DNA from 3 places in the Paenibacillus sp. FSL H8-0457 genome. Region 1 is predicted to be linked to each of the others. Evidence: riboswitches for the same ligand, from Rfam matches in the RefSeq annotation. Region 1 holds a riboswitch; each other region holds the start of a gene.
What was found. Region 1 has a riboswitch for thiamine pyrophosphate ahead of tenA (thiaminase II). Riboswitches for the same ligand answer to the same signal wherever they lie in the genome.

Region 1 (4,168 bases):
ATCCCCGATTCTCAGATCTAACGGACACAGGATCCCCTATTACCTCAATAAGGAGCCTATTTGCGATCAGATTCTATGATTAACGTATCTGGTGTCCGTTAGCCATCAAAAATTACGCCTATTCAGCTAAATAACGTATCCTCAGTCCGCTTGTCCTTGAGCGGTCGCCCCAAGACCAGTAGTCGCACAAGACCAGTAGTGTAGTGCACAAGACCAGTAATAGCACCAAGACCAGTAGTAGCATCAATACCGTAGTCGCACAAGACCAGTAATAGCACCGACCAGCCAGTCACCAAGGTACTCGTTAACGGACACCAGATCCCTTATTTCCCTAATTAACCCTCGATTCTTGGATCTAACGGACGGACACAGGATACCGATCCCCTATTACCTCAATAAGGAGCCTATTTGCCATCATACTCTACAAATTACGTATCTGGTGTCCGTTAGCCATCAAAAATTACGCCTATTCAGCTAAATAACGTATCCTCAGTCCGTTTGTCCTCGAGCGGTCGCCCCAAGACCAGTAGTCGCACAAGACCAGTAGTAGCACCAAGACCAGTAATAGCACCTACTATATACTACTTTGTGTCCCCCAGGTTTCTACCTCTAATCCATAGCTGCTTTAAGTTATGCTGTTCTAAGTTGTTTTGGTCGGCAGCCATCCATGCATACCCTTGGGACACCGAATCCACCCATGTCCTCCCTGTGATAACGCTCGCTTCACGGTAACTTTTTACGACATCTTCACCACGATCTCCGCCCCTGCAACATAGGTCATCGCTTGGATGTATTCCGGGTCTTGGGCACGCTGTTCCATTTCCACCGGAGTGAGGTCCTCCATTCGTGTCTGTACCCACCATAAGTTGCCGAACGGGTCCCGTACCCGTCCCACCCGATCGCCGAAGAACAAGGTCGTTGGCTCCGTCACCGAGACCGCTCCTGCGGCCAGCGCTTGCCGATACACGTCATCGCAATCCTCAACATACAAACGGAGGTATGCCGGGCTATCCGGCCATTCCGGCTTTGCATCAAACATCATGACGACGGCATCTCCGATTCGGACCTCGGCATGGCCGATGACACCATCGCCAACATAGACGCGGGCAAGCTCTTCGGCTCGGAATGCTTGTTTGAGGAAATCGATCAGCGCTGCGGAGTTTCTTGAGATGATCCACGGCGTCACGGAGGTGTAGCCATCCGGAATGGGTTTAACCGCTTTCGGTTGGTTCGTCATAAATACGCTCGCTCCTTTAAACTTCATTTATTTGAATTGCGCTTATGCACTCATTATGCGGGGGCATATATGACAGCCGAGCGTCAGTGTTTCCGGTATGAGTTTGGGGTAGCCTGCGTTTTTATCTTGCGAAAAGACAGCCGCCACCGTACATCGTCACAATCACGCGGTCGGAGGAAGGTTCGAGCTTGAGGTTCCGTCCACAAACTGTTAACGTTTGACACCACCCCCAAACCTATGTACAGTATTAGACAAAAGAATAGGAAGTCCACTAGGGGAGCCGTTGGCGGCTGAGACAAGAGCGTATCTTGGACCCTTTGAACCTGATCTAGTTCGTACTAGCGTAGGAAAGTGGAGCCTTCGAATATGAGGTCTCGGTGCGTTTTTTTGGCGCACCCGGGCTTGTTGACGAAGCCGCTCCAGTTTTCGGGGCGGCTTTTTAGCGTTGTCTGAAAAGTCGTGTCTTACGGACTTCCTGCTCTTCAATATGTTGGAGGTGGGGACAAACATGAGTTTCACGCAAGCGCTCCGTCAGCAGGCGGGAGGCATTTTTCAAGCAATCTTCGATCATCCCTTCGTAAAAGGCATTGCCGAGGGGAATCTGGAGCGGGAGCAGCTGATTCACTATGTGAAGCAGGATTTTGAGTATTTGAATGCCTACATGCGGATTTACGGAATAGCCATATCCAAATCGACCAGCCGGGAAGAGATCGCGGCCTTTAACGAACAGATTTCATTCATCCTGCACAGCGAGGTGCACCCGCATCAGAATTTTTGCGCAGCCGCCGGGGTGACCTATGAAGAGCTGCAGGGATATCCGCTGGCTCCGTCCGCGCATCATTACATCCGTCATATGCTGACGGTGGCGCATGAGGGTAGTTTGGGCGAGATTATGGCCGTGCTGCTGCCGTGCCCATGGACGTACCTGGAGATTGGCCGCAAGCTGTTGAATGAGGTGAAGCCGGATGCCTCCCATCCGTTTTACGACTGGATTTCTTTTTACGGAAACCGGGGGGAAGACGCAACAGCCAAGTTCTGCGACCGTGTCGATGCATGGGCGGAGGGTACGACGGCAGCCGAGCGGGAACGGATGAGGGAGCATTTTATGCTGAGCAGCCAGCTGGAGTATCTGTTCTGGGACATGGCTTATAAGCAGGAGGAGTGGCCGGTGCAGCTGGAGGCTGCCGTGCTGTAAAGAGCGATGTTCACAAGCACATGGAATTCCATTATAGCGAAGAGAGGCTGATATAAAATGCGTTCATGGGAAAAAGAGGTTTCGGCGCTTTTAACGAAGGTACAGCAGACGAGCCCCCTCGTTCACAATATGACGAACGTGGTGGTTACGAATTTTACGGCTAACGGCTTGTACGCGCTGGGCGCGTCGCCGGTGATGGCTTACGCGCCGGAGGAAGTGGCGGATATGGCCGCCATCGCGGGCGCGCTCGTATTGAACATCGGCACGCTGAACCGCGAGCTGGTGGATGCGATGATGATCGCGGGACAATCGGCGAATGCCCATGGCGTGCCGGTGCTGCTGGACCCGGTCGGCGCGGGAGCGACCCGTTTGCGGACGGAGTCGGCGCTGCGGATCCTAAGCGAGGTGAAGGTTTCGCTCGTGCGCGGAAATGCGGCTGAAGTCGCTTACCTTATCGGGGAGGTCCGCGAGATCAAGGGCGTAGACGCAGGCAATAGCGCAGGCGGCAATCATGCCGAGCTGGCCGTGCGGGCTGCGCGCGAGTTAGGCACGATCGTGGCCATTACCGGTGAAGAGGACGTGATTACCGATGGAACGGAAGTGCGCATCATTACCGGAGGGGATGCGCTGCTTACGAAGGTGACTGGCGCAGGCTGCCTGCTGACCTCGGTGCTGGGAGCCTTTGCCGCGGTGGAAGCGAACCTGCTGCTTGCAGGTACGGCGGGTCTGGCCTTCTATGGGGCCGCGGCGGCGAAAGCTGCGGAGCGAACGGCAGATCTGGGACCGGGAAGCTTCCAGATAACCTTCCTGGACGAGCTGGCGAAGCTTCATCCAGGATCGCTGGAAGGGTATGCCGCTGTGTTGGAAGCGGGAGCGGCGGCGGCTGGAGGCACGCGATGAGCGAGGCTAGCATACCCCGTGCCCTGACGATTGCCGGGTCTGACAGCGGTGGCGGCGCCGGCATTCAGGCCGATCTGAAAACCTTCCAGGAACTCGGCGTGTACGGCATGTCGGCGATTACCGCGATCACGGTGCAGAATACCTTGGGGGTTCACGGCGTATATCCGCTGCCGCCCGAAGCAACTGCGGAGCAGATTGAAGCGGTTGGCTCAGACCTCGGGGTAGATGCATTGAAGACGGGCATGCTGTTCAATGCCGAGATCATTCGGCTGGTTGCTGACCGGATTCGGGCATTCGGCTGGGGGAAGGTCGTTGTCGATCCCGTGATGATCGCCAAGGGCGGAGCGGAGCTGCTGCAAAGCGAAGCGGTGCAGGCTTTAAGAGAAGATTTGCTGCCGCTGGCGTTGATTGTCACCCCCAATATACCGGAGGCCGAAGCATTGGCGGGGATGCGAATCCGCACGATGAACGATCGCAAAGAAGCGGCGAGACGTATTCATGGTCTGGGGCCCAGGATCGTAGTGATCAAAGGCGGTCATGACGAGGGAATGCTAGGCAGCGGTGAAGATGCGGATCACAAAAGAGACAGGGGAACAGCTATAGCGGCGGGTATGCAGCAGGAAGAGATGCCTCAGTTCGAAAGGACGCACGGTCAAACGAGAACTGCCATGCCTGCTGGGGAGTATAGGGGGGGGCGTCCGCTCTTTTCCAACGATGACGGTAATCCGGAAAGTCCTCCGGTCATCGACATCGTTTATGATGGTACGGCCTTCACAGAATTATATGGCAAACGAATTGATACCGTTCATACACATGGGACCGGCTGTACTTTCTCT
Region 2 (4,168 bases), 2.4 Mb from region 1:
CTGGAGGGGTTCGGCGAGAGCCTGTCCATGGAGTTGATGCCCTTTGGGATCGACGTCGTGCTGGTCCAGCCCGGTGCCTACGGCACGCCGATCTGGAACAAGAGTTTTGGGGAGCTGGCGGTCAAGGAAGGATCACCCTACAGCGATCTGCTGAAGGGCGTGCTGGACTATTCCGAGCGGACGGCCAAGGAAAGCGGGGATCCGCAGGAGGTAGCCCGTCTTGTGGCAAGCATATCGTCCATGACCAAACCGAGGTTCCGCTATACGCTGCCCCGAGGCACGCGGCTGACCGCGCGGATCAAGGGACTGCTGCCAGATCGGCTGTTTCAGCGGATCATTTACCGGCTGCTGAGCAGGCGGTAATCCTTCATCCGTCGAATGTTTCATGGACTTAGCTTAAAGCGCATGCTTGGAAGCTGAAAGGAATTACCCTTTTCGGGCTGTGGAAGGGTGCAGCAAACCGAGCAGTTCTCCCATCTTCACCTTGGAGCCCGGTTCCAAGTCACCGCGGGGTGTAAACGTGCCGTTCTCCGTCAAGAGCACGACGGTAGAGCCGAATTCAAAGTACGCAAGTTCGTCGCCAATGTCGTATTTCTTCACGCTCTCGTCGGCATAACGGATGCTGCTTACGTTCATGGCTCCGACCTTCACGACCGCAACTTCGCCGAATTCATGGGCAATATAGGTAATGAGGCGCTCGTTGCGGCTGAGCACGTTCCGGATATGGGTCATCGCAAAATCGTTCACGGGGTATACCCGGCCCTTCAAATGCTCGCTTTCCGCTTGAATGCCGGTTACCGGGGAATGTATGCGATGATAGTCGGTGGGGCTTAAATACAATACGAATGCATAACCGTTGATATAATTCTCCATTCTCGGTGACTTGGCGAGCAGCTCGCTCAGGGTATAATCCTGTCCCTTGACGCTGAGGATGGTGCCGGCGTTGACGGCGCACATCGCCGAAATCGTGGCATCGACGGGGCTTACCATGGCATCGGCGGTGTCGTCTATGGCGCGGAGGCCTATTTTTAACCGGCGGGAAAAGAATTCGTTCAGCGAACGGTATTCGTGGATCTCCTTCTCCGCTTCATGCGCCGGGATTTGGTAGATTCGTATAAATGCAGGTATTAGATGACGGCTCAGCCGGCTGTGGGAACAATGCCCCATGATGCGGGACAGCCACTTGCGGGAGGACAGCTCGGTCATCAGACGCAGCAATTGTTTAGCCATGTCATTCTCCTTTGTGCATAGGTGTCGGCAATAAAACGTTGGTGGAAAAGCCAATCACTCTGATATTGACATAGAATGAGCCGGAAATCAATAAATAGCCATTTTTGAAAAAAGGTTCTTGCTAATTGGGGAACGAATGTGTATTTTAAGATTAACATGAAACCGAATAGGGAATACGGGGGCTTGAGTGAATCAGGCTGAGATTGCAGCTGCTATCCGCTGTTGACCGTTAATCTGAACTGGGTAATGCCAGCGTAGAGAATATCCGACCCTGCCTACATAGGGCCTATTTTTCCGTCTGCGCGTTTTTCCAGACGGTTTTTTGTTGTGTTTATACAAAAAAAGCGGTGGAGAGGGGAATGTGTTGTTATGGGAACGTCTGTGCAAGAGAAATTGGGGGTACAGCCTAGAAAAGGGCTGCGATTAAGCGATATTTTGGTGACGGTGCTGGTATCGCTGGTGCTTGGCGTCATTTATCACTTCTGGGGATCGGTTTACAATCTGCTGAAACCGCTGTTCTTCGAAGCGGATGAACTGTTATACGGCATGTGGTTCGCAGCGGCCACGCTCGCTTACCTGCTGATCCGCAAGCCGGGAGTGGCCATCATCGCGGAGGTGGCGGCGGCCCACGTGGAAGTGCTGTTCGGGAGCGGCTGGGGACTGACGCTGCTGCTGTACGGTCTCATTCAAGGGCTGGGCGCGGAATTGGTATTCGCGGCGTTCCGTTACCGGAGCACCTCGGCGTGGACGGTGGCGATTGCCGGGGCCGGCGCGGCGGTCGGCTCGATGGTGATGGACTTCTATTACAGTTATACCGATGATCTTCAGACCTGGATGTTCCTTGCCAAGTATGGCATGCGGATTCTCAGCGGCGCCGTCATTGCCGGCTTGCTCATGCTGCTGCTGGCCAAAGCGTTGGACCGTACGGGCGTCACATCCCTGCTGCGCCCTGCGTCCAAGAAGGATTATGAAGCACTGGATGATCCGCGCCATGTCTAAAACCGCCGCCCGCTTGGTTTCGTCTTCAACCGCCGAGGCGGTTACGGAGCAGGCCGTGCATGTGGAGGGATTGCGCCTGAAGTATCCGGGCGAGGAGCGTTTGATGTTTAAGGACTTGTCCTTCTCGGCTGCCCGCGGGGAAAAGGTGCTGCTGCTCGGTCCGAGCGGCTGCGGCAAATCTACGCTGCTTCAGGTGCTTAGCGGGATGATTCCCCGCGCCACGGAGGTGCCGATGAAATGCGAAGCCCAGCTGGTGCCTCGCTCTTGGGGATATGTATTCCAAGATCCGGATACCCAGTTCTGCATGCCGTACGTGGATGAAGAGCTGGCCTTCGTGCTGGAGAACCTCAGCGTTCCCCGCGACGAGATGAAGGAGCGAATGCAAGCCGTCCTGCATGAGGTTGGGCTTGACCTTCAGGAGCTGCATATGCCGATCGGTCATCTGTCGCAGGGGATGAAGCAGAGGCTTGCGCTGGCTTCGGCCCTTCTGCTGGAGCCGGAGGTGCTGTTCCTCGATGAGCCGTCCGCCCTGCTCGACCCGGAAGGCAGGGAGCAAATCTGGTCAGCGGTGAAGGCCGTATCGGAAGGGCGTACGCTGATTATCGTGGAGCACCGGATTGAAGAAATGGCCCAATACGTGGACCGCGTGGTGCTGTTCACCCCGGATGGCGCCATTCTGGGCGATGGTCCGCCGGCAGCGATATTCGCCGAGTATGCGCGCGAGCTTCAGGCGTATGGCATCTGGTATCCCGGCGTATGGGAGGATTATGCGGAGTCTCGGGTAGGACGGGAGCTGTTTGCTCCGGTAGACGCGCCAGGCGATGAGCTGGGAAGTCTCATACCTGAGGCAGACTCAACGTATGCCCACCTTGGGGAGCCTGTCATTCGGTTAGATGATTTCCGGGGACTGCGATGGGAGAAACCGGTCGTCTCTCTTCCTTCGGCTGAGGTATACCCCGGAGATTTCATTGCGGTGATCGGGCCGAACGGCGCAGGCAAAAGCTCGCTGCTGCTCAGTTTGATGGGGCTCCTGCGCGCCGAAGGGACCTATGTGCTCTGCGGGGAGGAGGTCATCCAGGGCAAGCGCAGGAAAGTGCGGAAGAAGAGAGAGCGGCAGCTGCGCCAAATCGGATTCGTGTTTCAGAATCCGGAGCTTCAGTTTCTGACGGAACGTATCGGCGATGAGGTGATGTACTCGCTGCTGGTGGACCAAATGCCGCCGGATGAAGCGAAGGCACGGGCCGACCGCTGCCTGGAACGCTTTGGGCTGGACGGCATGGATAACAGGCACCCGTACCAGCTGTCGACAGGCCAGAAGCGCCGGCTGAGCGTTGCCACGGCCATGGCAAGGCAGCCGGCCGTCCTGCTCCTGGATGAACCGACCTTCGGACAGGATGCGCGGAACACGTTCGCGATTCTGGAGATGTGCGAACGGCTGCGCCGCTCCGGAACCGCCATTCTCATGGTGACCCATGAAATGGAGATCGCGCAGCGGGCGGCCACGCACATCTGGGAGATTCGGGAAGGGCGGTTGACGTCAAGTTTGCCTTCCCCGCGCTGGTGTAGCGGGACCGAATCCGGACGGGAGACGGGCAAAGCGAATCACGCCGATGCGTTGCGGGATACGCTGGCTGCATCCGGTCATCTCCATACGGGGGTGAACGCATGAATATATGGAATCCTGTGCGGATCACTTGGCTGCACCGGGCGAATCCGGTGGTGAAGCTGGGACTGATCTGTGCGCTGTTTTTTATGACGGTGCTGACCCATGATCTTGATTTTGTCATGTATCAGGCCTTTATCTTTATGATTTGCCTCGTGGTGCTCAGCGGGGTGAAGCCGTGGAAGATGCTGCTGTTTTTCATTCCGTTCCTGCTTGCCTTTATATCGTCAGCCTCTTCCATGATGCTGTTCGGTAAGGGGGAGACGATCTGGTGGG
Region 3 (4,168 bases), 600 kb from region 1:
CGGATGGTGCGCGATTTTGACCTGGGATATGACGCTGGGACTTCCCGCTTTCACCAGCGCCTCATGCATGCGCTCAACGATCATCAGCAGCTCGGAAAGCTCTCCTTCCAAGGTGGTTTCGAGCGCATGGACCTCGTATTTCACGCCCGACTCTTGAATGACCCGAATCGCTTCATCCACATAAGGAATGCTGTCGCCTCCATCCGGCGTTCTGGGTATCACTTGTATGCTCAAGAGGGTGTTTGCCATCTAAACTCATCCTTTCATGCAAGCTATATTGTAATGGAAGAGAGCCAGCCTGCCGGACAGGCGTCTCTCTTCCTAATTAAATGCATCCTATGGTTTCTCCGGTAAAAATTCATTGGTGAAGGCGCTGTCCGCATCAAGCTCCTTCTCGAGCAGCTTGCGTTCAAACATCCAGTCTGCATACCCCGACCATACTTCGGCTTTCTGCTCGCCCCAGCGGGCAGCATCATCCTGATAGCGGGGACTCAGCCATTTCTGGCTGGCAAGAACCAGCTCGGCATCCAGTTCGGGAACGGCCTTCGTCAGCAGGGCAGCCGCATCCTCAGGATGTTGAATCGCATAGTCGTATCCTTTTGAGGTCGCCCGCATGAATGCTTTGACAAGCTCCGGGTCCTCCTGGATCAGCTTCTCGTTCGTTACGATCACCGGCGTGTAATAGTCAAGCTGCTCGGAGTAGTCCTTCACATAGATCATGTCAAGTGGCTCGTTCCGGAGCTCGGCTTCGATACCGGTCCAGGCATAGAAGATCCAGGCAAAATCAATATCGCGTTTGACGGCCGTAAAATAATCGGCATCGCCCATGTTAACCATATTTACTTTGCTGACATCGGCACCGTCGATCTCCATGATGGATTTCATGACGGCTTCCTCAACAGGCGAGCCCCAGCCGCCGTAGGATTTCCCTTCAAAATCGCCAGCCTTGACGATCCCCTTGTCCTTGGGGGCGGCAAAGCCGGATGTATTATGCTGAATAATCGCCGCAATGGAGACAAGCGGCAGGCCTTGGGTTCTGGCAAGCGTGACGCCTTCCTGGTAGCTGATGCCAAACGGCACCTTGCCGGATGCGACCAGCGTATCCGTTCCGCCCGCCCCCGGCTGGACGATCTGGACGTTAAGCCCTTCTTCCTCATAATACCCGAGCTCCTTGGCTGCATACAGTCCGGTGTGGTTTGTGTTGGCCGACCAATCGAGCATCAGCTGTACGTCGCGGAGCTTTTCGGCTGCCTGGCCGTCTGCGCCTTCGGTACCTGTATTTTCGTTCTGTCCGCCTGTACCGCATCCCGCCGCAACCATCAGCAGGGCGCAAGCGAGAAGCAGTGCCATCCATTTTCCCTTCTTCATCGTGTCTTCTCTCCTTTGAATTCTCTTTCTCTTTCTATGACCTCGTTAACTCCACAAAAAAAGCGCCCTGAATGATATCAGGACGCATGACGGCGTAAGTGTATACCACGGCAAATCATAGCTGCCGCAAACATGGACTTCCTACGCTGGCATTACCCAGATCAGGTGTAAGGGTCAGTATCATCGGATACACTCTCAGCCGGCCAAATTCCAGCTCCCCCGGGATTTATGAAGTTTCGGACGTTACATCCGTTATTATAGTCCTAACGCAAAGACCTGTCTAGTTCGGAAGGGATGCGAACGAGGCAGGTCTTCGTATTGGACATGGCTTGTGCAGTTGGAAGAATGAACCCCGTTAACCATTCACGGGATGAAGCAATTAAAGGATCCTGTTCGCCAGCGGTTAGCGCTGGAAGAACTCAATCCATTCTCCTTCGGGACCGTGCACGAAGAAATAGCGGTACCCGTTCGGAAGCGTTACGATTTCCTCGTCAAGATGAGGTACGTCCAGTCCCTGAACGCGCGCATATTCCGCTTCGATGTTATCGGTGCTGACTGCGAAATGATGGACGGTGCCTTCTGCAGGAAGCGTGTCGCTGTAACCCTGGATAAGCTCGACTTCCGTTTCGTCGCTGCCGTTAAATCCGAGGAATGCCAGCTGGATGACGCCATTGGTATGGGTAAGGCGATCCTTCAGTTCAAGTCCGACGACGGTTGTGTAAAAAGCAATCGTGGCTTCAAGGTCCCGGACGACAATGCCGACATGATCCAATCGTTTCTGTGACAAGGCTAAACCCCCTTTCCGATTCATATGAGATATGACTGAAATGTTATCACATAATCCCTATACGTCAAGTGGGTCTTGAGGACGGCGATTTTTTGGGGCGCGATGGTTTAATAGAGTAGAATCGATGGTCTTTCTTTCATTTCCTCATCTTTACTTTTAGGTGGGTAAAAAGTATCATGAGAACTATAACTATTAATTCAAAAGACCTAACAAACAAGCGTTGAAGAAAGCTTGCCTTTTGGCCGAGGAGGAATGCTTATGAGTCCAACTCCAGCAGATCATCTGTGGATTCGACTCGCCATCATATATGCATTCATTCAGATAATGACCGTTCTGTGGATGCCTGATGCTTTATTGCTTCAGCGTGTTCTAGTCATTATGGCTTCCGCTGCCGCTTCCGTCTATTTACTACGGATCAGTCGGCATTACGAGCCGCATCTTCGAAGGTTTTGGCTTATCGCAAGTGCCGGGCTGATGGCGGATGCCTCGGCTCGAATCATCGATGCTTGTTATTTTTGGCTGGGGAAAGAGAGCGCTTCCCGGACAATATTGACTCAATTATTCTGGGGATTCGAAATCATCCTGTTTGCAGGTTCCCTCATTTATTTGTTCCGGCACGTTCAAGGTTCGTTTCGGGGAGTTCGGTTTATGCTGGATATCGTGATCGTTGGCATAACGGTCATGACGGTAGGCTGGGAATATTTCATCAAGCCCGAGCTTAACGGTTTGGCGAATGAAGCCTTGTGGGGAAAGCTGTGGGTGGACATGCTGTACCCGCTGTGCGCAACGGTGCTTATTTTCTTCACCCTGGTGTTGTATTTTAACACAGGGCAGCTAAGGAAACGGGCAGTCTTCCTGATATGCCTTGGCGGGAGCATGTACATTGCCGCCGATGTTCTGCATATGTATCTCGTCGATTATAAGGGTGTTGAAGTTCGTTCATACCTGTACCCACTGTATACGTTATCGGTATTCATCATTGGTTTGGCAGGAGGGCGGTCAGCTCCCGATGCCCGAAATCAATCGTTGGATGAGAGGGAGCCCCGTTCGTTCGGAAATCTGATCGTAAGATATCTGCTTCCTTACAGCGTGCTTGGCGGGATGTTTGCCCTTATGGTGCAGCGGTTCGGAGGATGGAACGGGCTTTTTACCGGCTTATCCCTCTGCGTCATCCTGATTCTGATCAGGCAGATCCTGATCCAGTTCGAGAATGACCGCTTGTTTGACCGGCTGCATCAAAGCTTGATGCAGAGCGAGACCTTGGCGCATCGCGACGATCTTACGGGACTCTATAACCGCCGCTACTTTAACGCGAGGCTGTCGAGCTCGCTGCAGGAGGCGGACCGTGCGGGTTCCCGCGTTGGGCTGCTGTATATGGATATGAACCGTTTTAAACGAGTGAATGACCGCTACGGCCATCGTGCCGGCGATTTGCTGATTCGTAAGGTCGCGACCCGTCTTCAAACCCTTGAATCCAAAGGCGTTCTGGTTTCCCGTTTAGGAGGGGACGAATTTACGGTAGTGATTCATCCGGCCGGCGAGGATCAGGAACTGATCTGGATGGCGGAAGAGATCTGGACGATGCTGAGCGAGCCGTATGAGCTGGAAGGGCATGAGGTCCGAACCACGCCGAGCATCGGCATCGCGGTCTATCCGGATCATGCCAGGAACGACCAAGAGCTGATCGGTCGCGCGGATGCAGCGATGTATGCGGCGAAAGAGCGAAACGCCCGCTGGCATTTCGATGTGGAACGAACGATGCTGCTGCAGCTGTTGGATCAAAAAGTCGAATAGACAAAAGACTCTGGTATCGACAATGTGTTGTTAAGAGCAATATAAGTCGATTATTGTAGAATTTAGCGCAATCATTGCACGAATCTTGCGCATTTCTCGCAAAATAGGTCATAACTTCGATATAAAATCCATAAAATGCAAAGAAATCATATTCAAAATGCCGATAAGAAGCATAGTGAGAGCTAGCTTGCCAAGGAGGACGAACATGATTTGCGACAA

Region 2: another riboswitch for thiamine pyrophosphate. It lies ahead of MHI43_RS27335 (ECF transporter S component); the one in region 1 lies ahead of tenA (thiaminase II).
Region 3: another riboswitch for thiamine pyrophosphate. It lies ahead of MHI43_RS03120 (ABC transporter substrate-binding protein); the one in region 1 lies ahead of tenA (thiaminase II).

The regions. Positions count from the first base shown of each region.
Region 1 is NZ_CP150293.1:1,318,422-1,322,589, forward strand. It holds gene MHI43_RS05660 (VOC family protein) at 737-1,237, opposite strand; TPP riboswitch at 1,501-1,604, shown strand; gene tenA (thiaminase II) at 1,746-2,432, shown strand; gene thiM (hydroxyethylthiazole kinase) at 2,490-3,332, shown strand; gene thiD (bifunctional hydroxymethylpyrimidine kinase/phosphomethylpyrimidine kinase) at 3,329-4,168, shown strand, end outside.
Region 2 is NZ_CP150293.1:6,083,202-6,087,369, reverse strand. It holds gene MHI43_RS27345 (oxidoreductase) at 1-363, shown strand, start outside; gene asd (archaetidylserine decarboxylase) at 427-1,230, opposite strand; TPP riboswitch at 1,396-1,508, shown strand; gene MHI43_RS27335 (ECF transporter S component) at 1,600-2,229, shown strand; gene MHI43_RS27330 (ABC transporter ATP-binding protein) at 2,222-3,898, shown strand; gene MHI43_RS27325 (energy-coupling factor transporter transmembrane component T) at 3,895-4,168, shown strand, end outside.
Region 3 is NZ_CP150293.1:713,463-717,630, forward strand. It holds gene MHI43_RS03115 (MTH1187 family thiamine-binding protein) at 1-249, opposite strand, end outside; gene MHI43_RS03120 (ABC transporter substrate-binding protein) at 337-1,368, opposite strand; TPP riboswitch at 1,490-1,599, opposite strand; gene MHI43_RS03125 (VOC family protein) at 1,772-2,155, opposite strand; gene MHI43_RS03130 (GGDEF domain-containing protein) at 2,414-3,949, shown strand; gene MHI43_RS03135 (EAL domain-containing protein) at 4,155-4,168, shown strand, end outside.